2 regions of the Pseudoalteromonas sp. P1-30 genome follow, and region 2 is predicted to be linked to the other one. Evidence: predicted binding sites of a transcription regulator. Region 2 holds the regulator's gene; the other holds the start of a gene.
What was found. Region 2 encodes FliA, which starts transcription of late flagellar genes. Its sites were predicted from a motif close to CTAAAGNTNNNNNNNNNNNNGCCGATA; they were not measured.

Region 1: pomA (flagellar motor protein PomA) is a predicted target of FliA. The motif match lies at 6,818-6,844, and genes of this name have one in related genera.

Annotation. Positions count from the first base shown of each region.
Region 1 covers NZ_LKBC01000012.1:3,480-14,016, reverse strand. The annotation lists gene AN395_RS15240 (ligand-binding sensor domain-containing diguanylate cyclase) at 1-1,129, shown strand, start outside; gene AN395_RS15235 (hypothetical protein) at 1,180-3,291, opposite strand; gene dxs (1-deoxy-D-xylulose-5-phosphate synthase) at 3,484-5,346, opposite strand; gene ispA ((2E,6E)-farnesyl diphosphate synthase) at 5,449-6,336, opposite strand; gene AN395_RS15220 (exodeoxyribonuclease VII small subunit) at 6,339-6,581, opposite strand; gene pomA (flagellar motor protein PomA) at 6,897-7,664, shown strand; gene AN395_RS15210 (flagellar motor protein MotB) at 7,667-8,587, shown strand; gene AN395_RS15205 (hypothetical protein) at 8,799-9,305, shown strand; gene AN395_RS15200 (DNA topoisomerase III) at 9,351-10,537, shown strand, end outside.
Region 2 covers NZ_LKBC01000005.1:81,245-91,781, forward strand. The annotation lists gene flhA (flagellar biosynthesis protein FlhA) at 1-1,119, shown strand, start outside; gene flhF (flagellar biosynthesis protein FlhF) at 1,142-2,617, shown strand; gene AN395_RS10750 (MinD/ParA family protein) at 2,610-3,470, shown strand; gene AN395_RS10755 (RNA polymerase sigma factor FliA) at 3,497-4,207, shown strand; gene cheY (chemotaxis response regulator CheY) at 4,249-4,632, shown strand; gene AN395_RS10765 (protein phosphatase CheZ) at 4,648-5,415, shown strand; gene AN395_RS10770 (chemotaxis protein CheA) at 5,431-7,659, shown strand; gene AN395_RS10775 (chemotaxis response regulator protein-glutamate methylesterase) at 7,711-8,856, shown strand; gene AN395_RS10780 (flagellar motor protein) at 8,849-9,613, shown strand; gene AN395_RS10785 (flagellar motor protein MotB) at 9,619-10,537, shown strand, end outside.

The DNA.
Region 1 (10,537 bases), on a different contig from region 2:
ACCACTGCGCGCGTTAACTACCGCAGCATTGGGCGAAAAGCCTTTACTAGATACTGATGAGCGCGACATAACGTTAAAGTACACCGCTATCGATTATTATGCGCCAAATAGTATTGAATTTAGATATAAGTTAAGTGGGTTAGATAGTGATTGGCGCTATGCTAATGCACGCCGAGAAGCCATTTATACAAATTTACCGGCGGGGTCATTTTTATTTGAGCTTGAGGCAAAACGCCAAGGCGAAGATTGGGACAGAGCGCAAACTGTCGAGTATGCATTTGTAGTACCGCAGCGCTTTGACGAAACTATTTACTTTAGATTGCTAATTGTTAGTGGGTTTATTTTACTGTTTTACTTTATTTTTTGGGTATTTAGAGCGCAAGAGCGCCGTAAGCAAGAAGTACTCGAAGCCCTGGTTACAGAGCGTACATTAGAGCTGCGCCAAGCTAACGATAAATTAGGCCAAGTAAACTCACAGCTTAAACTAGTTAGTCACTCAGATGAGCTTACAGGGCTACGTAGCCGCCGCTTTTTGTTTGATCAGCTCCCTAAAGATATTGAGCACTTCCAACGTAATGCGCAGTCTTTACAAGCGCAAGGTAAGTCACTTGTACTGCTTATTATCAACTTTGATAACTTTAGCCGTATAAACGATGCGTATGGCCCAATAGCAGGAGATAGCTGCTTACAACAAATGGCAGCGTTACTTAATTCGCGTACCCAAGGCTCTGACTATGTAGCACGCTGGAGTGGGGATGAGTTTTTATTATTGCTGCGCGATTTTAAGTGCAACATGATTGACAGCTATGCCTCTGATTTATGCCAAGCAATCGCATTAAATTCGTTTCAATTACCAAACGGTAAAACAACCAATATTACGGCTTCATTGGGGTGGTCTTTTTACCCACTGCCACTTTTAGGTGGGCAAGTAATAAGCTGGGAGACGTCGATAAACTTAGCCGATATAGCGCTTCATCAGGTTAAAAAACGCGGTGGTGACGGTGTGGCAAATATTACGTTTGATAAACAGTTGGATGCGTTTGAGTTTGAGCAAAATTCGAATGTAGATCAGCAGCTGGGTATTTTACAAAGTAATGGCTTAGCAGATATTAAAGTGTGGATGCGATAATGCCCAACCTACAAAAGTAGGCTAGGCATGGTGAGGGTAACGCTATTTAATTACTGGTTTAGCCACGCTGGTAAAATAGCCACTGACTCAGGAGCACTAAATGCCATACTTGCATCGGCACTTATATCTCCCCCTGCGGTACTTAAAATATTATTAAAGCGCATAACTACGTTGTTAGACTTTTCGGCAACGTATAAATCGGTTCCGCTATACATAATATCAACAGGGTTTCCTAATAATGTATTGGGCCCGCTAATCGTCGCGCTTATATTAACTAGCCCCGAGGCATTTGCGGTATTATTTAATACATAAATTTTGCCATCGTCAGCAACGGCTGCGCTGCCTACATCAGAAAGTATTAACGCACCACTTAATGAGTCGTAATCTATTCCATGAATATTGGTAGGCCCTGCTAGTGCTTGTGAATTATTGGCAGGTGTAATTAATCTATCTTCTGTACTTATTGTGGTCTCGCCACTTAGTAGCTTATTTTTAACTTGATCAAATACCGCTACAGTGCCATTAGTTAGCGCAACAAAAGCGCGGTCAGTGTTACTGTCGTAATCAACATCCCACGGGCGTGCATTATTGGCAAAAGTTAAGGTCATAAGAGGTGATACATCGCCGGTGGCACAGCTTGAAAATATAGCAATGCTCGGCGTGGTTTCATTATTTTCAGCCACAAAAATCATTCCACTATCGGAGGCAATATCTAATCCTTTAGGTGAAATAAGGCCCGTATTGCTTCCTGAAATCAGTCTATCTTGGCTGGCGTTAAATGTTTCGCCATCACGGTTATAAGCCACTTTAGTAGAGATGACGATTCCGCCCATTCCTGTACTGGCATTATTGAATGTTGCGTAGCTATTACCTGCTTTATCAAAGCTAACGCTTTCTATTGTTTGGCTTGCATTATAGCTTGCAAGTTCGCTACTTAATGCTGTATTTAAACGGCTAATTTGGCCTGTTGTATCACCCGCAGTGCTTGGATTACTGGATACGGCTATGCCTAATAGCGCCATATTAGGCTCAGTACTATCTGATATATCAGCCATTGAGCTTTGAGTTAGCGTGTTAGTAATTGACTCTGGCTTAGTAGACGCAGTACTTAAATCGGGCGCTATATCGCCACTTTCACCGGCAAATATATTACTAAACACTAAAATTGCATCGTTTGATTTTTCGGCCACACGTAAATCGCTACCCTCAAGGGTAATATCTACAGGGTTGCCTAGCATAGTCGCAGGGCCTGAAATACTGCGTGCAACAGATGTATTACCTTGCGCAGTTGAGGCATTATTTATAACAAAAAGCGCGCCATCGGTAGCATCTGATGCGCTACCAACATCCGATAAAATAAGTTTATTGGTGGTTTCATCATAAACAATACCGTGAATATTTACCGATATTTGCACACCATCGGCATCGCTTGGTGTAATAGTACGACTTGGCATAGCGGTAAATTCACCGCTTACAAAATTATCATAAACCGCGACATCACCGTTGGTAAGTGCTACATAAAGTCGGTCGTTTACGTGGTCATAATCAACATCCCACGGGGCGGCTTCGGTAACAGTGGTAGCAAGCGGCGCGGCATCTCCCGCTGCAGCACTGCCAAATGTGGTAATTTGCATGGCACCAAAATCAGCTATAAATATCAGCCCGCTATTTTTTGCAATCGCTATGCCCTTAGGATTAACCAGTGTAGTGGCAGGGCCTGTAATTTCACGGTCTTGATTAGTGCTAAAGCTTGCACCATCATCGCGATTGACAAGTTGGCATATAGTTTTAATGCTACCATTTTCGCTGTCGCTTGCTTGTATTAAATTACCGAGGCTATCAAAGGCTACGCCTTCATTTGCAGTGGTATTAAAGGTTTTTAATTTGGCAGCGTTCTGGTTTATTAAATCAACAGTGCCTGCGTTTTGCTCACCGTTATTAGCTAAAATAAACGTGGCAGCACTAAAGCCGGGGTTACCGTTTGTGCCATCGCTTCCATCTTGACCATCTGCTCCCGGCGTACCGGCTAAACCGTTTTCTCCATCATCACCGCTACACCCTGAAATACCAAGTACTATCCCAAGCGCTAATGCTGAAAAATAAAGGGGGCGTTTAAGTGAACTGTTTTGTGTATGAAGGTGAGTTAAATTAGCTTTTTTCATCATTTTTACCTTTTAATATTCCATCAAATGAAAGTAAATAACGTGCCTGTTTATACTCCTCAGTACGTACTATTTACTGTGTTAACCTCATAGGGATAACGCGTAGAAATACACATTGGATGCAAATATTTAAAAATAAAAAACAAAAAAGGAGCCATCGGGCTCCCTTTAAAAACTAGCTAGCAAAAATAATTAAGCGATAAACGATTTTATTGAATTTAAAATGCCTTGTTCACCTAAGCCCATTTCATCGTGCATTTGCGCTTGTGTGCCGTGCTTAATAAATTCATCAGGAATACCTAAGTTAAGCACTTTTAGGTTGGCTTTTTGCGCTGCTAAATATTCATTAACCGCTGAGCCTGCGCCACCACAAATAGCGTTGTCTTCAAGCGTTACTATTACATCATGAGTTTGGCTAAGCTCATCTAATAAACTTGTATCAAGTGGCTTAATAAAGCGCATATTAACTAGCGTTGCCCCTAGCTCATTTGCAGCAAGTTGCGCGTTTTCAAGCAAAGTACCAAAGGATAAAATAGCAATTTTAGCACCTTGCTTAATGGTATTGGCTTTGCCTATTTCTAGTAGCGTCATTTCGCTTTGAATATCGGCAGTACCGGCACTACCACGAGGGTAGCGAACTGCTACAGGGCAATTAGCCTTATAACCGGTATAAAGCATACGGCGGCACTCGTTAGTATCACTTGGGGCCATAATAACCATGTTTGGAATACAGCGCATAAAGCTTAAGTCGTACGCACCTTGGTGTGTTTCGCCGTCGGCGCCTACAATACCAGCGCGGTCTATAGCAAAAAGCACAGGTAAGTTTTGCAGTGCAACATCATGGATAAGTTGATCATACGCACGTTGTAAAAAGCTCGAGTAAATAGCTACAACGGGTTTTAACCCTTCACAGGCAAAACCGGCGGCCAATGTGACAGCGTGCTGCTCAGCTATAGCTACATCGAAATATTGCTCTGGGTGTTCTTTTGAAAAACGCACCATACCTGAGCCTTCACGCATTGCCGGGGTAATAGCCATTAATTTTTTATCTTGCTCGGCCATATCACACAACCAGTCACCAAACACCTTAGAGAAAGTGGCGGCGCCAGGTTTAGATTTAGGTAAGCTTGATGTATTAGGGTCAAACTTTGGCACCCCGTGATAGCCAATAGGATCAGCTTCTGCGGGTTTATAGCCTTTTCCTTTTTGAGTTTTTATATGTAAAAGCTGAGGCCCTTTTAAATTACGCATATTACGCAGTGTATCTACGAGCATATTTACATCGTGGCCATCAATTGGGCCAATGTAATTAAGACCTAGTTCTTCAAAGAAGGTACCTGGAATAACCATTCCTTTTAGGTGCTCTTCTACTTTACTGGCAAGCTCTTTAACAGGAGGCACGCCAGAGAGTAACTTTTTACTGCCTTCGCGAATATTTGTGTAAAAGCTGCCAGATAAAATACGCGCAAAGTGATTAGTTAACGCACCGACGTTTTCAGAAATCGACATTTCGTTATCATTTAAAATGATTAACATGTCAGATTTTACATCGCCTAAGTGGTTCATGGCTTCAAATGCCATACCTGCTGTAATGGCACCATCGCCTATAACGGCAACAGTTTTGCGGCCTTTGCCTTCTTTTTGAGCCGCAATAGACATACCAAGTGCTGCCGAAATAGAGGTACTTGAATGGCCTACGCTAAAGGTATCGTATTGGCTTTCTTCACGAAAAGGGAATGGATGTAATCCGTCTTTTTGACGAATTGTATGCATTAAATCGCGTCGTCCCGTTAAAATTTTATGCGGGTACGCTTGATGGCCTACATCCCATACAAGGCGATCTTCTGGTGTGTTATACACATAATGTAGAGCAACGGTAAGCTCAACAGTTCCTAAACCAGACGCTAAATGGCCGCTACTTTGCGAAACAGAGTTGAGTAAATAGTCTCGTAACTCGTTGCTAAACGCAGGGAGTTTATCTTGCGCTATATCGCGTAAGTGGGCTGGTTCGTCAACCAAGTTAAGTAATGGATACTTGCTACTATCAAGTGTCATGGTATTTATTTTATCCTTCGCTAACACCGGTGCTAACTTATTAGTTGTTACCGCTGTTGAGTAATAATGTCAGTGCTAAATGGCAATACGTATATGTAACACTCAATGGTCACGTTTAATCAGGTAGTTTGCCAGCGCCGCTAGAACAGAGGTATCAGCATCTATTTTGTTTAATGCTTGATGCGCTTGCTCTATTAAATTTTGCGCCATTTGCTTGGCACCTTGCATACCTAATAGGGCCGGATAAGTTGCTTTATTAGCAGCTAAATCAGAGCCTTGTGGCTTACCTAAAGTAAATGTGTCACCTTCAACATCTAAAATGTCGTCGTGCACTTGAAATGCCAGCCCTATAGCATACCCAAAAACACTTAAGTTTTCTAAGGTTTGTTTGTCTGCTTTTTCGCTACATAATGCACCCAATGTAATGGCACAGTTGATTAAGGCACCCGTTTTTAATCTATGAATTCGTTCAAGCTGTTGTACTGTAATCACTTTATCTGTGGCTGCAATATCTAGCCCTTGACCGCCGACCATGCCTTCAAGCCCCGATGCTTTAGCCAGTGCACTGATCATTTTTACTTGTGTTGATGCGCTGCAGGTAAAATTGTGAGCCGAGATAAGTTCAAAGGCTAATGTTTGTAGTGCATCGCCTGCTAAAATTGCATGCGCATCGTCAAACTCTATATGGCAAGTTGGGCGTCCACGGCGAAGGTCGTCATCATCCATGGCTGGTAAATCATCGTGCACCAACGAGTAGCTATGAATACACTCAATAGCAGCAGCAAGAATATCTAAATCTTGCTTATTAGCTCCAAGCATTTCACCACTTGCGTAGACTAAAAAGGGGCGTAAACGCTTGCCACCGTTAAATAAGCCGTACTGCGTAGCTTCTTTTACTGTGTGTGCGGTATCAAGGGGTTGATCAAAGTACTGTTGCAGGGTCTTTACGACATCTTGTTGAGCACATTCTATTTTTTCTTGTATGCTCACGGTTATTCCATATCGTTGTTAAATGAAGTAAGCGCTGCTTTTACGTCATTACCCATCAAAATAGACACTTTTTGTTCTGCTTGTTGTAACTTACCCGTTGAGGCGTTAGCTAAGGCTATACCACGCTCAAATTGCTTTAACGACTGTTCAAGCGATAAATCACCTTGTTCCATTTCACCGACAATGGTTGATAGTTCTTCGAGTGCTTGTTCAAAACTTAGGTTTTCAGGTTTTTTAGTCGCCATGTTTAATTTCAGCCAGCATGATAAATTTAGGAGCCAATTTTAGGGGGAATGCTAAACTAGGTCAAAGGATGATCGTTGTTTTTTGAGTTATATCAGTTTAAATCGCATTTTTACCATGTATAAGATGCGTATTAGTGCTCACTGTGTACAATAAAATTAATCAGTCGCTAGGCGAGTAGGGTATCTTGATCTAAAATTAGGCCAAACACAGTGTTTTACACTTTTTTCAAAAATGGCTTAAGTATTTCAGTATCTTGCCGATAAGCAGTTAATAATAAAAGTTTGAATAACAAAGTATAATACTTTGGAGGAAATGTGGATTTAGCAACCATAATTGGGATCCTTGGCGCAATTGGTTTAATTGTCATGTCCATGTTTATGAGTAGTAGCGGTGAAATGGGGATGTTTGCCGATGCGCCTTCTAGTGTAATTGTATTTGGTGGCTCACTATTTATTGTGTTATCAAACTTTACCTTGTCGCAGTTCTTGGGCATAGGTAAGGTTGTTGGTAAAGCATTTATGTTTAAAATCGAATCGCCAGAAGAGCTGATTGAAAAAGCAGTTGAACTTGCTGATTCAGCCCGTAAAGGGGGGTTTTTAGCCCTCGAAGAAGCCGAAATACCAAACCCTTTTATGCGCAAAGGTGTAGATATGCTCGTTGATGGCCACGATGCTGATGTAGTTCGTGCCACGCTTCAAAAAGACATTTCTTTAACCACAACTCGTCACGAACTGGGCGCCGGTTTATTTAAGTCACTTGCCGATATAGCCCCAGCAATGGGTATGATAGGAACGTTAATAGGCTTAGTTGCTATGTTATCTAACATGGATGACCCTAAAGCCATTGGCCCCGCAATGGCGGTGGCATTATTAACTACTTTATATGGTGCATTTTTAGCAAATGTAGTGGCTATTCCTATTCAGGTAAAACTGGAGCTTCGTAAAGACGAAGAAGCCATGAATCAGCGTCTAATACTGGATGCTATTTTAGGTATTCAAGATGGCCAAAACCCGAAAGTAATTGAAGGTATTTTGAAAAACTACCTTGCTGAGTCTAAGCGCAAAGTAGATACCGAGGAGTAACCATGTCTGATCAAGAGTGCAAATGCCCACCCCCAGGTCTGCCTGCTTGGATGGGAACATTTGCCGACTTAATGTCGCTTTTAATGTGCTTTTTTGTACTTTTGCTCGCGTTTTCAGAAATGGATGTACTTAAATTTAAGCAAATAGCAGGCTCGATGAAGTTTGCATTTGGTGTGCAAAACAAAATAGAAGTAAAAGATATCCCTAAAGGGACCTCGGTTATTGCTATGGAATTTACCCCTGGTAAGCCTGAACCTACCCCGATAGAAACCATTCAGCAACAAACCGTTGAAATGACCCAGCAAATGTTAGAATTTCAAGCGGGTGATGAAAGCTCTGCTGGTGGTAGACAAGAGCAACGTGGCGATAAACGTGGTGGCGAGTCACGTAGTACATCGCAGCAGCAATCTTCAGAGCAAGCAACTTCAGCCGCCGATCAAGAACAAACTAACGAGTTAGTAAAAAAAATAGCGCAACAGCTCGAAAAACAAATTATCGATGGTGCAATCGAGCTTGAATCTTTAGGGCAGCAAATCATTATTCGTATCCGTGAAAATGGCTCATTTCCCTCTGGCAGTGCTTTTTTACAACCTAAGTTTAAGCCCATAATTCAAGATATTGGTGAGTTATTAAAAGATGTACCTGGAGAAATTACGGTATCGGGTCACACCGATGATTTTCAGGTTTCTAACGAGTTATATATTAATAACTGGGACTTATCGTCAAAGCGTGCTGTAGCAGTCGCAAGCGAATTACAAACGGTACAAGGGTTTGATAAAAACCGCATGATGGTAGTAGGGCGTGCTGATACTCGTCCACTTGTGCCGAATGATTCAAACGAAGATAGGCGTAGAAATCGCCGAGTAGAAATATCAATCTTACAAGGTAAGGCTAAAGAGTCAGACCCTATTGATGTGCGCTAGGCGAGTAGCGGGCGCTAATTTTTCTAATTAAGTTTCTTTTTAAGGTACTTGATCACCAAAGTATCTTGGCAAGCTCATTATTTTAGCTTAAAGTACATTTCCTTAACATATGTAATGGATGCGCTGTGAAAGTTATAATTAAATATTGTGATATGCCAGGTAATGGTGATGGTACCGACGACGATACAAAAGAAAAATAAGGTAAAACATTTTGCCTGATTGGTTTTTGTATTTCGTTAGTATTTTAAGTAAAAGCTGGGTCTTTATGCTAAGCCCGGCTCTTTTTATATTTTTTATATTTAAAGATTACTTAGCCTTTAGATTTGCATTACTGACCGTCGCTTTTTTCTTCTTTGGGGGGATAACAGCCTCTAGCTTGAGAGAGTTTGACGATATTTATATCTATCGTTATTTAGTTTGGGCGGCTACCGATATTATATGGATGGCGTTAATAGCTTATTGGGGAATAAAAGATAAAGTTTATTTATGGCAATGCGTTATTGGTCAGTTAGTGGTTATTGGCGCACCTATACTACAATTATTCAGATTAGTTGACCGTCACCTTTGGGATTTAGCTTACAGCACCATTATTTACAAAACGTTAATGCCCTTTATCAACATTGGCACCGTCATAGTGTGTTATTTACCTTTAATTATGCTTTTCGCTAAAAAAAGTAATTCCCCCTCAAAAATAGAAAGCGCTCCACCTTCTAAATAGCTGTGCTAAACTACTGTTCATATAAACAGTTAATGAGCAACTCCCATGAAACTCTATATCGCAGAAAAGCCATCACTTGGCAGAGCTATTGCTGATGCATTGCCAAAACCACATAAAAAACACGATGGTTATATAGAAGTGGCTAATGGTGACTGTGTCTCGTGGTGTATAGGGCACTTACTTGAGCAAGCTGAACCTGATGATTATGATGCGCGTTTTAAAAAGTGGCAATTTGAACACCTCCCCATAGTGCCAGAACAATGGCAGCTCAAGGCAAAAACGAAAACGCGTAAGCAATTAACTATTTTAAAAAAGCTAATTAAGCAGGCATCAGTACTCGTGCATGCGGGGGATCCCGATCGCGAAGGCCAATTGTTGGTTGATGAAGTCATAGAGCAAGCCAAAATAAGTAAAACCAAAAAGCAAAGCATTCAGCGTTTACTTATAAGTGATTTAAATTTAGCGGCGGTAAAAAAAGCGCTTACTGCCATGCGTTCAAATCGTGAATTTATTCCGCTTAGTGTGTCGGCGCTTGCGCGTTCACGTGCAGATTGGCTATTTGGTATGAACCTTACGCGTGCTTATACGCTGGCGGGACAAAAAGCAGGCTTTGGCAATGTGTTGTCGGTGGGTCGCGTACAAACCCCAATTTTAGGTTTAGTGGTTAACCGTGATAACGAAATAGCTAACTTTGTGTCAAAACCATTTTATGAAGTGTTGGCGCATTTAATAACCCCTGAGCAGCAAAGCTTTGTGGCCAAGTGGGTACCAAGCAAAGCCTGCGAGCCGTACCAAGATGAAGAGGGCCGCGTTTTAAATAATGCATTAGCCGAAAACGTCGCCTCGCGAATAGCCAATCAACCAGGCGAGGTTACAGCGCTCGAACAAAAACAAAAAAAACAAAGCGCGCCGCTGCCTTATAATTTATCGGCACTGCAAATAGATGCTGCAAAGGCATTTGGTATGGCAGCTCAGCAAGTGCTCGATATTTGCCAAACGCTTTATGAGCGTCATAAGTTAATTACTTACCCTCGTTCTGATAATCGTTATTTGCCTAAAGAGCATCATTTAGATGCGCCTGCAATTTTAAAAGCAATTGCAGCTAATGGCGGTCAAAATACTGAGTTTGTGAATGGGGCAGACGCTAAAAAACGCAGCAAATGTTTTAACGATGCAAAAGTGGCTGCACACCATGCAATTGTACCTACCGCTAAACAACTAAAAACAGCGAC
Region 2 (10,537 bases):
GCCGCTGCTCTAGCAGCCCAAGAGGCTGAAAGTGGTGCCGTTGCCGGTACTGGCGTTGCAAACAAGCAAGAGCAAAAAGAGCTTGGATGGGACGATGTACAACAAATTGACGTTATTGGCTTAGAAGTTGGCTACAGGCTTATTCCGCTTGTTGACCAATCTCAAGGTGGTGAGCTGCTCAACCGAATTAAAGGGGTGCGTAAAAAGCTATCTCAGGAGCTTGGCTTTTTAGTACCGCCTGTACATATTCGCGATAACTTAGAGTTAGACCCTAATGCGTACCGTATTACCATGATGGGGGTTTCAAGTGGTGAAGGCGAACTCAAACATGGCGATGAACTGGCCATAAACCCTGGGCAAGTATTTGGTCCTATTAAAGGGGTTGAAACCAAAGACCCAGCATTTGGCCTAGATGCGGTATGGATAAAGCCTGATCAAAAAGACGAAGCACAGTCACTAGGTTACACCGTGGTCGACTCAGCCACTGTGGTAGCCACCCACATTAGCCAGTTATTAACTAACAGTGCCGCATTATTGCTAGGGCATGAGGAGGTTCAAAACCTGCTTGATATGTTAGCTAAAAGCCATCCACGTTTAGTAGAAGGGTTAGTGCCAGAAGTACTACCACTGACAACCGTTGTAAAAGTACTGCAAAATTTATTAAACGAAGGGGTGGCTATTCGTGATATGCGCTCTATTGTTCAAACCCTTGTAGAGTACGGCCCACGTAGTCAAGATGCCGATGTTTTAACAGCTGCAGTGCGTATTTCGCTGCGCCGTTTAATAGTTCAAGACGCTGTGGGAATGTCATCAGAAATCCCTGTCATAACCTTGGCGCCTGAGTTGGAACAGATGTTGCATCAGTCATTACAAAATGCAGGCGACGAAGGTGCCGGAATAGAACCAAGCCTTGCTGAGCGACTTCAAACATCATTAAACGAAGCGCATCAGAATCAAGAAATGGCCGGAGAACCTTCAATATTGCTAACGTCAGGAATGTTACGCACTGTGTTATCTCGCTTTGTTAAGTACACCATACCGGGTTTAAGGGTGATGTCTTATCAAGAGGTACCAGATGAAAGACAGATCAAGATTGTCAGCTCAGTAGGCCAACAATAAAGATTTTAACAGGGGTTGAACCATGAAGATTAAACGTTTTTTTGCCAAAGATATGCGCACCGCACTGAAAGAAGTTAAAGATGAGCTAGGTGTTGATGCCGTTATTATGTCGAACAAAAAACTCGCTAATGGTGTAGAAATTGTTGCCGCAGTAGATTACGACAAAGCAGCCCCTAAAGCCGCAGCACAACCACAGGCAGCGCCTGCTTCGCAAAGAGCCGTGCAACAGCCTACTCATAACTTTGTAAAGCCAGAGCCTAAGCGTGCGCAACCTGAGCCACAAGCAAAAGTAGCAGATAGCTTACAAGCTTTATTAGAGCGCCAGTCGCCACGCCCTCGCTCTCCTGAGCTAGCCTCTATGTTTTCGCAATCAGGTATTGATACGTCTGAGCATTACCAAGAGCCAGCACAGCCACGTACGACAAATATGTTTGCACGCGAAAATGAAGCGCCAAAACGCATGCAAACCCAAGCAGACAGCCTAGGCTTTGATGACTTAGATCAAGACTTTGACGAGTTAGATGCGCCGGTTGCACCGCGTAGTCAAGCTAATAACAACGAAAGCGCCCAAATGAGCGCGATGCGTGATGAAATGAACGCAATTCGCCAGTTATTAGAACACCAAGTATCGGGTTTAATGCAGCAAGATATGGCACGTCGCGACCCTACACGTGCATGCATGATTGACCGTTTAGTTGGCATGGGAATAGATAAAGACGTTGCAGAGCAAATGGCGTGTTTTATTCCAGATGACGTATCGCGTCAGCAAGGTTGGAAAGCATTATTGCAAATGGTTGAAGATCAAATGCAAACCACCAATAACGAAATTCTTCGCCAAGGAGGTGTGTACGCCCTTGTTGGGCCTACTGGTGTAGGTAAAACAACCACAGTAGCTAAACTTGCCGCATTAGGCGCACAAAAGTATGGCGCCGACAAAGTTGCCCTAATCACCACTGATACATACAGAATTGGTGCTTATGAGCAGCTTGCAACATATGGTCGTATTATTGGTTGTGGTGTTAAACAAGTAAAAGATGCCAATGAATTAGCTGAAGTTTTATATCATTTACGCAATAAGCGTCTAGTATTAATTGATACAGCGGGTATGAGCCAACGTGATTTACGCCTTACAGAGCAATTAAATACGTTAATGCGCAACCAGCGAGTAGATATACGTAGTTATTTAGTATTAAGTGCCACAGCACAAATAAATGTACTGCAAGAAACCGTAAGACATTTTAAAAAGGTTCAGCTAAGCGGTTGTATTTTCACTAAGTTAGATGAATCATTAAGTTTAGGTGAGATTATTAGTATAGCGATTCAAAATCGCCTTCCAATAGGGTATCTTACTAATGGTCAGCGTGTACCAGAAGATATTCGCGTTGCAAATGCTGAAAAACTAGTAAAAAAAGCTGAGCAATTGTATTTAAAAAGAGCAAAAGCACAACATTCAAGGCACCAAGCAGTGGCGCCAAGCACAGTAGGGATGTATGATTAACACAGTATTAGATCAAGCAAGCGGCCTGCGCAAAATGAGTCAAAACAACAACAACGGCGTAAAAGTTATCGCTGTCACCGGCGGTAAAGGAGGGGTGGGTAAAACCAATGTCTCTTTAAATACTGCTATTGCTTTAGGGCAGCAGGGTAATCGTGTATTAGTATTAGATGCCGATTTAGGCCTAGCTAATTGTGATGTAATGCTAGGACTACGTGTTGAAAAAAACTTATCTCATGTCCTTTCAGGCGAGTGCGAACTTGACGAGATTTTAGTTGAAGGCCCAGGCGGTATTAAAATCGTGCCTGCTACATCAGGCTCGCAAAGTATGGTGGAGCTAACCCCATCTGAGCATGCTGGGTTAATTCGTGCCTTTAGTGAGCTTAATACCGAATTTGATATTTTAATTGTAGATACCGCCGCTGGTATTTCTGACATGGTGCTGAGTTTTTCTCGTGCAGCGCAAGATGTCATGGTGGTGGTGTGTGACGAGCCGACCTCTATTACTGATGCCTACGCGCTTATTAAAGTACTTAGCCGCGAACATGGCGTTTATAAATTTAAAATTGTTGCAAACATGGTGCGCAGTATGCGCGAGGGCCAAGAGCTTTTTGCAAAGCTCTCTAAAGTAACAGACCGCTTTTTAGATGTGTCTATGGAGCTTGTTGCGACTATTCCATATGATGAAAATATGCGTAAATCTACGCGTAAACAAAAAGTAATTGTCGATCTTTTCCCTAATTCACCAGCAGCAGTCGCGTTTAAAACATTAGCGACAAAAGCAGTAAAATGGCCTATACCTAATCAACCTTCAGGACATTTAGAGTTTTTCATTGAGAAGCTAGTAAACGGCTGATTATGACAACATCGGTGAAAAGAGCTATGGGATATCAATCAACACAAAATTTAAATGTGATTGTTGAAAAGCACGCGTCGCTTGTCAAAAAAGTGGCGTGCCATTTAATAGCTCGTCTTCCTCCTAGCGTTCAGCTTGATGACTTAATTCAATCGGGAATGATTGGCCTTATCGAGGCCTCAAAAAACTTTGACGCCAGTAAAGGGGCAAGCTTTGAAACGTTTGCTGGTATTCGTATTCGCGGCGCTATGCTTGATGAAATGCGCAGAGGGGATTGGGCACCACGTTCGGTGCACCGTAAAAGCCGATTAGTAGCCGAAACTATCACAGAATTAGAAAATAGCTTAAATAGAGAACCAAAAGATACTGAAGTAGCTGAAAAACTTGATATTTCGCTAGAAGAATACCATCATATTTTAAATGATGTTAATTCCAGTAAAGTGCTTGGTATAGAAGACCTAGGGGTAGATGAAGATGTTATTAGCCCTGCAGGTCAAGATTTAGCGCTAGACAAACCATTTAATAATGTTAAAAATGAACGGTTTAATAATTCATTGTTAGAGGCAATAAAGTCTTTACCAGAGCGAGATGCAATGGTGCTTTCTTTGTATTACAACGATGAAATGAATTTAAAAGAAATTGGGCATATACTCGATGTAAGTGAATCGCGTGTAAGTCAGATACATGGTCAGGCGATGATTAAGCTCAAAGCAAAAATCAATGACTGGATAAACTAGTAGTAAGTAAATTATAGGTTAAGACCTCACCGGAGGATGTTTTGGATAAAAACATGAAAATTCTTGTTGTTGATGATTTCTCTACAATGAGACGTATTATAAAAAATCTGTTGCGTGACCTAGGGTTCACGAATGTTCAAGAAGCTGACGATGGTTCTACAGCATTACCTATGTTGCAAAATCAGGTTTTTGACTTTGTTGTAACCGATTGGAACATGCCAGGCATGCAGGGTATTGACTTGCTAAGAGCCATTAGAGCTGACGAAAAATTAAAACATATTCCGGTTTTAATGGTGACGGCAGAAGCTAAAAAAGAACAAATAATAGCGGCAGCGCAAGCAGGTGTTAATGGCTATATTGTTAAGCCATTTACTGCTGGTACTTTGAAAACTAAATTAGAAAAAGTGTTTGAACGCTTAGGTTAATGAGAGGAGAGGCTTATGTCAGCACCAGCTGCGCCTCAAATTACTTTAGAACAAGCTCGTCAGCTCGTCGTTTTTTTAGAAAATGGTGAGCAAGATAAAGCAGATCAATTAATTTTAGATACTGCCTCTCAAGAGCAATCGCAGCTTTTTGCTGAAGTAGGTAAGTTAACACGCCAATTACACGAAGCCCTTAAAAGCTTTGAACTTGATACGCGTTTAACCGATTTAACCACTGATGCAATTCCGGATGCGAAAAAGCGCTTAAACTATGTCATGGAAATGACAGAAAATGCAGCTAATAAGACAATGGATGCGGTCGAAGCAAGCCTCCCTATTGCGCAGCAGCTAGCAGATGAAATTGCACATATTAAGCCTACTTGGGATAGGCTTATGAACCGCGAAATAGAGCTGGGCGAGTTTAAAACCTTATGCCACAGCATCGACAAGTTTATGAACAGCTCTCATCATAAAACCGATGAGTTGCAAACTTTAATGACTAATGTACTAATGGCGCAGGATTTTCAAGATTTAACCGGCCAGGTTATCCGCCGTGTAATTGAATTAGTCAGAGAAGTAGAAGAAAGTTTAATCCACCTTTTAACAGCATTTGCTGCACAAGATGACAGCATTGCTGAAAGTAAAGAACAACAAGAAACAGAAGAACAGGTTGCCGCACAAACATTAGCAGGTCCTGAAGGCCCTATTATTGATAAAGAGTCGCGAAATGATGTTGTATCTGACCAAGACGAGGTCGATGACCTATTATCAAGTTTGGGCTTCTAAGAGGAGAGTAACTGCATGAGCTTTGAAGTCGATGAAGATATTTTACAAGACTTTCTTGTAGAGGCCGGAGAAATCCTAGAGCTTTTATCTGAACAGTTAGTTGAGCTAGAAAATAACCCAGAAGATACTGAGTTACTAAATGCTATTTTTAGGGGCTTTCATACCGTAAAAGGGGGAGCAGGCTTTTTAGCTATGACTGAGCTTGTTGATGCCTGTCATGGTGCTGAAAACGTATTTGATCTCTTACGCCAAGGGGTTAGAACCGTTAATTCAGAATTAATGGATGTGATTTTACAAGCACTAGATACCATTAATGAAATGTTTGCCACTATTCAAAACCGCGAACAGCCAGACCCAGCAGACCCTCAATTATTAGAAACCCTTCATAAACTTGGCCAACCGCCTACGGATGACGAGCTTACTGAAACAACCCCCGAAGTTGTTGAACAAGAACCCGGAGCTCCCGTTAGCGCAACAGATGATGAAGACCCATTTGCATTTGATGAACTATTTGATGTGGCAGGTTCAAGCCCTTCAGCAGATAGCACGCAAATTGACGAAATTACAGAAGATGAATTTGAAAGCTTACTCGATGAGTTACACGGCAAAGGCCAAAGCCCGGTGTCGCAACCAAGTGCAAGTGCAGAGCCAGATTCAAGTTCAGATATTACCGATGATGAATTTGACAGTTTATTAGATGAATTACACGGTGTAGGTAGTTTTGGTCCAGTTGCAGGAGATACTTCAAGCAGTGAGCCAGAAGTAAAGCACACAGCACCACCAGCGGCTGTTACAAATGATAGCGGTGATGATGAAATCAGCGATGATGAATTTGAAGCACTGCTTGATGAACTGCATGGTAAAGGCGCCGCACCAGAATCAAAAGAAGCTGACACACCTGCACCGCAGCCACCTAAGGCTGCACCTGTAGCTCAAACGCCAGCAAAACCTACGCCAGAAAAGCCTACGCCAGCACCTGCAGCAAAACAAGCTCCGGCGGCTAAAGCCGCTGCGCCTACACCTAAAGTGGCTGAAAAACCAGCGAGTAGCGCTGCACCTAAAAAAGCTACGCCTCCACCTGCTGAAACCACAGTACGTGTTGATACAAAGCGTTTAGATCAAATAATGAATATGGTTGGCGAGTTGGTATTAGTACGAAATAGGTTGGTCAGTTTAGCGACCAATACAGACAGTGAAGCGATGGGTAAGGCGATATCAAATCTTGATGTGGTTACTGCTGATATTCAAGGTGCAGTAATGCAAACGCGAATGCAGCCTATCAAAAAAGTGTTTGGCCGATTCCCTCGCGTAGTACGTGACTTAGCCCGTAGCTTAAATAAAGAAATTGATTTACAGCTTGTAGGTGAAGAAACCGATTTAGATAAAAACTTAGTTGAGGCACTGGCCGACCCGTTGGTGCATTTAGTACGAAACTCAGTTGACCATGGTATTGAGATGCCAGCAGCGCGTGAAGCTGCGGGTAAGCCTAGAACCGGTAACGTTACATTATCGGCTTCGCAAGAAGGCGACCATATTTTGTTAACCATTAAAGATGATGGTGCAGGTATGGATGCGGAAAAACTGAAAAAAATAGCGATCAGTAAAGGCGTTATTGACCATGATCAGGCAAGTCGCTTATCAGATACAGAAGCGTATAACTTAATATTTGCACCAGGCTTTTCGACCAAAGAAGAGATATCTGATATTTCTGGCCGTGGCGTAGGCATGGATGTAGTAAAAACTAAAATTACGCAGCTTAATGGCTCTGTGAGTATACAGTCAGAGTTGGGCGTAGGGACTATTTTAGAAATAAAAGTACCATTAACACTGGCTATTTTACCTACGCTGATGGTTATTGTTGGTGAGCAAACGTTTGCGTTACCACTTGCTGGTGTGAGTGAAATATTCCACTTAGATTTAACCAAAACCAATGTTGTAGATGGTCAGCTTACAATTATTGTTCGTAAAAAAGCGATACCGCTATTTTACTTAGAGCATTGGCTAGTTAAAGGTGCTGATTGTTCTCAGCGAAAAGCGCAAGGTCATGTGGTAATTGTACAAATAGGTACTCAGCAAGTTGGCTTTGTGGTTGATTCATTAATTGGCCAAGAAGAAGTTGTTATTAAGCCTCTTGATGCGTTATTACAAGGTACGCCAGGAATGGCTGGTGCAACAATTACATCTGACGGTGGTATTGCGCTGATTCTGGATGTACCTAATATGCTTAAGCATTACGCAGGATAAAATGTAGGCATACCTGTGTATGCCTACACATAAATTTAATAAGAGAGCGCAATGGCCGTAAAAGTTTTAGTTGTTGACGATTCCAGTTTTTTTCGCCGTCGAGTAAGCGAAATCCTTGAACAAGACAGCGGTATCGAAGTAATAGGTTTTGCTGTTAACGGTAGAGAAGCCGTAGAAAAAACAGCGCAGTTACGTCCAGATATGATCACCATGGATGTAGAAATGCCTGTGCTTGATGGTATTAGCGCAGTAAAAGAAATTATGGCGAGTAACCCAACGCCAATACTTATGTTTTCTTCATTAACCCGCGACGGTGCAACCGCAACTTTAGATGCACTTGATGCCGGAGCTATGGACTTTTTACCGAAAAAGTTTGAAGACATTGCACGAAATAACGAAGATGCAATCAAGTTATTACAAGCCAAAGTGAAGGAAATTGGTCGCAGGCGTGCTCCACGCCCTGTTAGGCCATTAACATCAAGTAAGACAACTGCTCCACCTGCAAGCAAACTTGCCACAACAAGCTCATCGCTTAAACAACCTGATAGAAGCTTTCAACGTGCTGCCCCAGTGCAGACAAGAACTACACCCAGTATGCCCACGCGTGCCAGCGGTAAACACTATCAAATAGTGGCTATTGGCACTTCAACTGGCGGGCCAGTTGCTTTACAAACCATATTAACCCAATTACCTGCTAACTTTGCACACCCTATTTTGTTAATTCAGCACATGCCGGCAGCATTTACGCCTGCGTTTGCGGCACGTTTAAATAGCCTTTGCAAAATACGCGTTAAAGAAGCGCAACAAGGTGACAGGCTAGAAGCCGGCACAGCCTACTTAGCACCTGGTGGACAGCAAATGATGGTAGAGGGGCGAAGTGGTAACAAAACGTTGCGTGTATTTGAAGATAATAGTGAACGAATAAGCTACAAACCAAGCGTTGATGTTACTTTTGCAAGTGTTGCTAAAAGCTACCAAGGAGACGTACTTGCTATTGTTTTAACCGGCATGGGCGCTGATGGACGTGATGGCGCGCGAATGCTTAAGCAATCTGGCGCAACCATTTGGGCGCAAGATGAAAAAAGCTGTGTGGTATACGGTATGCCTCAAGCTATTGCCAACGCTGGGCTTGCCTCTGAGCATTTAGCGTTAAACGACGTAGCAGCAAGAATAAAAAGAGAGACTGGTTGTGGATAAGCTCTCTGTTTTAGGGTTAATCATTGCGCTGGGCGCTATAGCGATTGGTTACTCTTTAGAGGGTGGCGTTGTCACGGCGTTATTTAATGGCCCTGCACTTATTATTGTACTTGGCGGCACCTTAGGGGCTGTTATGTTGCAAACGGCCACAAGCACCTTTAAAAAAACGCTAAGCATGAGCCATTGGGTGTTTTTTTCACCTCAATACAATATTGAGCAAGCCATAGAGCAAATTAAAACGTGGTCGCATAAAGCTCGCCAGGAAGGGTACTTAGCGCTTGAAAAAGAGGCACTTAGTCACCCAGATCCTTATGCAGCAAAAGGGCTTAGTTTACTAGTAGATGGGTGTTCGGAGCAAAAGCTACGCGACACCTTAGAAATAGATTTAATGCTTGAACGAGACCGCTTACTTGAAGCAAGTAAAGTGTACGAAGCCATGGGCGGATATAGCCCAACTATAGGTATTTTAGGGGCTGTACTTGGTCTTATTCAAGCAATGTCATTTATTACCGACCCTCAAAAGCTAGGCGCAGGGGTCGCCACCGCATTTATTGCAACAATATATGGGGTGGGTTTAGCTAACTTATTATTTTTACCTATGGCCAATAAGCTTAAGCAGCGAGTAGAGCAAAAAATGCTTTACCATGAAATGATGGCCGAAGGGGTGATTGCTATAAGCCTTGGCGAAAGTCCTATTAACATAGAATTAAAGCTTGAAGCTTATCGCACAGAGCGCCCTAATGTCGTGGTAGAGTAACTTTTATGTTACGCCGGCGCTTACGTCAATCAGCTGAAAAAAATCAACATACAGAACGTTGGTTAGTCTCTTATGCTGATTATATGACCATTATGTTTGCCTTTTTTGTGGTTATGTATGCCATTGCCATAAATAAAGAAGAAAGCTTTCAAATCCTCTCAGACTCCCTAGAACAGGTTTTTGACAAATCAGCAAGGCAGCAATCGCAACAAGGTGAGGGCGTGACAGGCGAAGGGCTACTTACTGACCGTGTTACCCCAGAGCAAGAGTTATTGTACGGTGAGAGCATTCAAAAACAGGAGTCTGGCCCAGAGCTGCTAGATGGACATAGTGATACCAGCAATATAAAACAAAAACATTTAGGTAAACCACTCGATAGTCTGTTAACTAAATTACATTCAGCACTTATTGATGAAATTCGTGATGGAGAAGCAAGTTTAGAGCTCAACCAAGATTGGCTTATTATTGAGCTAAGTTCAGGAATGCTGTTCTCAAGTGGTAGCTCTGTGGCCCACGCGCGAGCTAAGCAAGTCGTAAAAATTGTAAAAGATATTATTGCCCCAGTAGATAACTACATAAGGGTAAGAGGTTACACAGATAACGAAAGTATTCGCAATGAAATGTTTCGCTCTAACTGGGAGTTGTCAGTTGCACGGGCGACCTCTATTTTAGTTGAATTAGAAACGTTAGGAATTAACCCAGCGCGAATGGCAATCGAGGGGTATGGGCAATACTCACCTTTTGCCGATAACGACACCGCAGCGGGTCGAGCAGAGAATCGTAAAGTTGTTATTGCGCTTTCTAAGTATGGCTTAGTACAACAAACCACCGAAAATGAAGCTGAGCCTGATGAGCAAGTGCAACAAGCTGCGCCTGAGCCAGAGGTCGAACTTCCCTCTGATGATAACTCTATTAAAATAATTC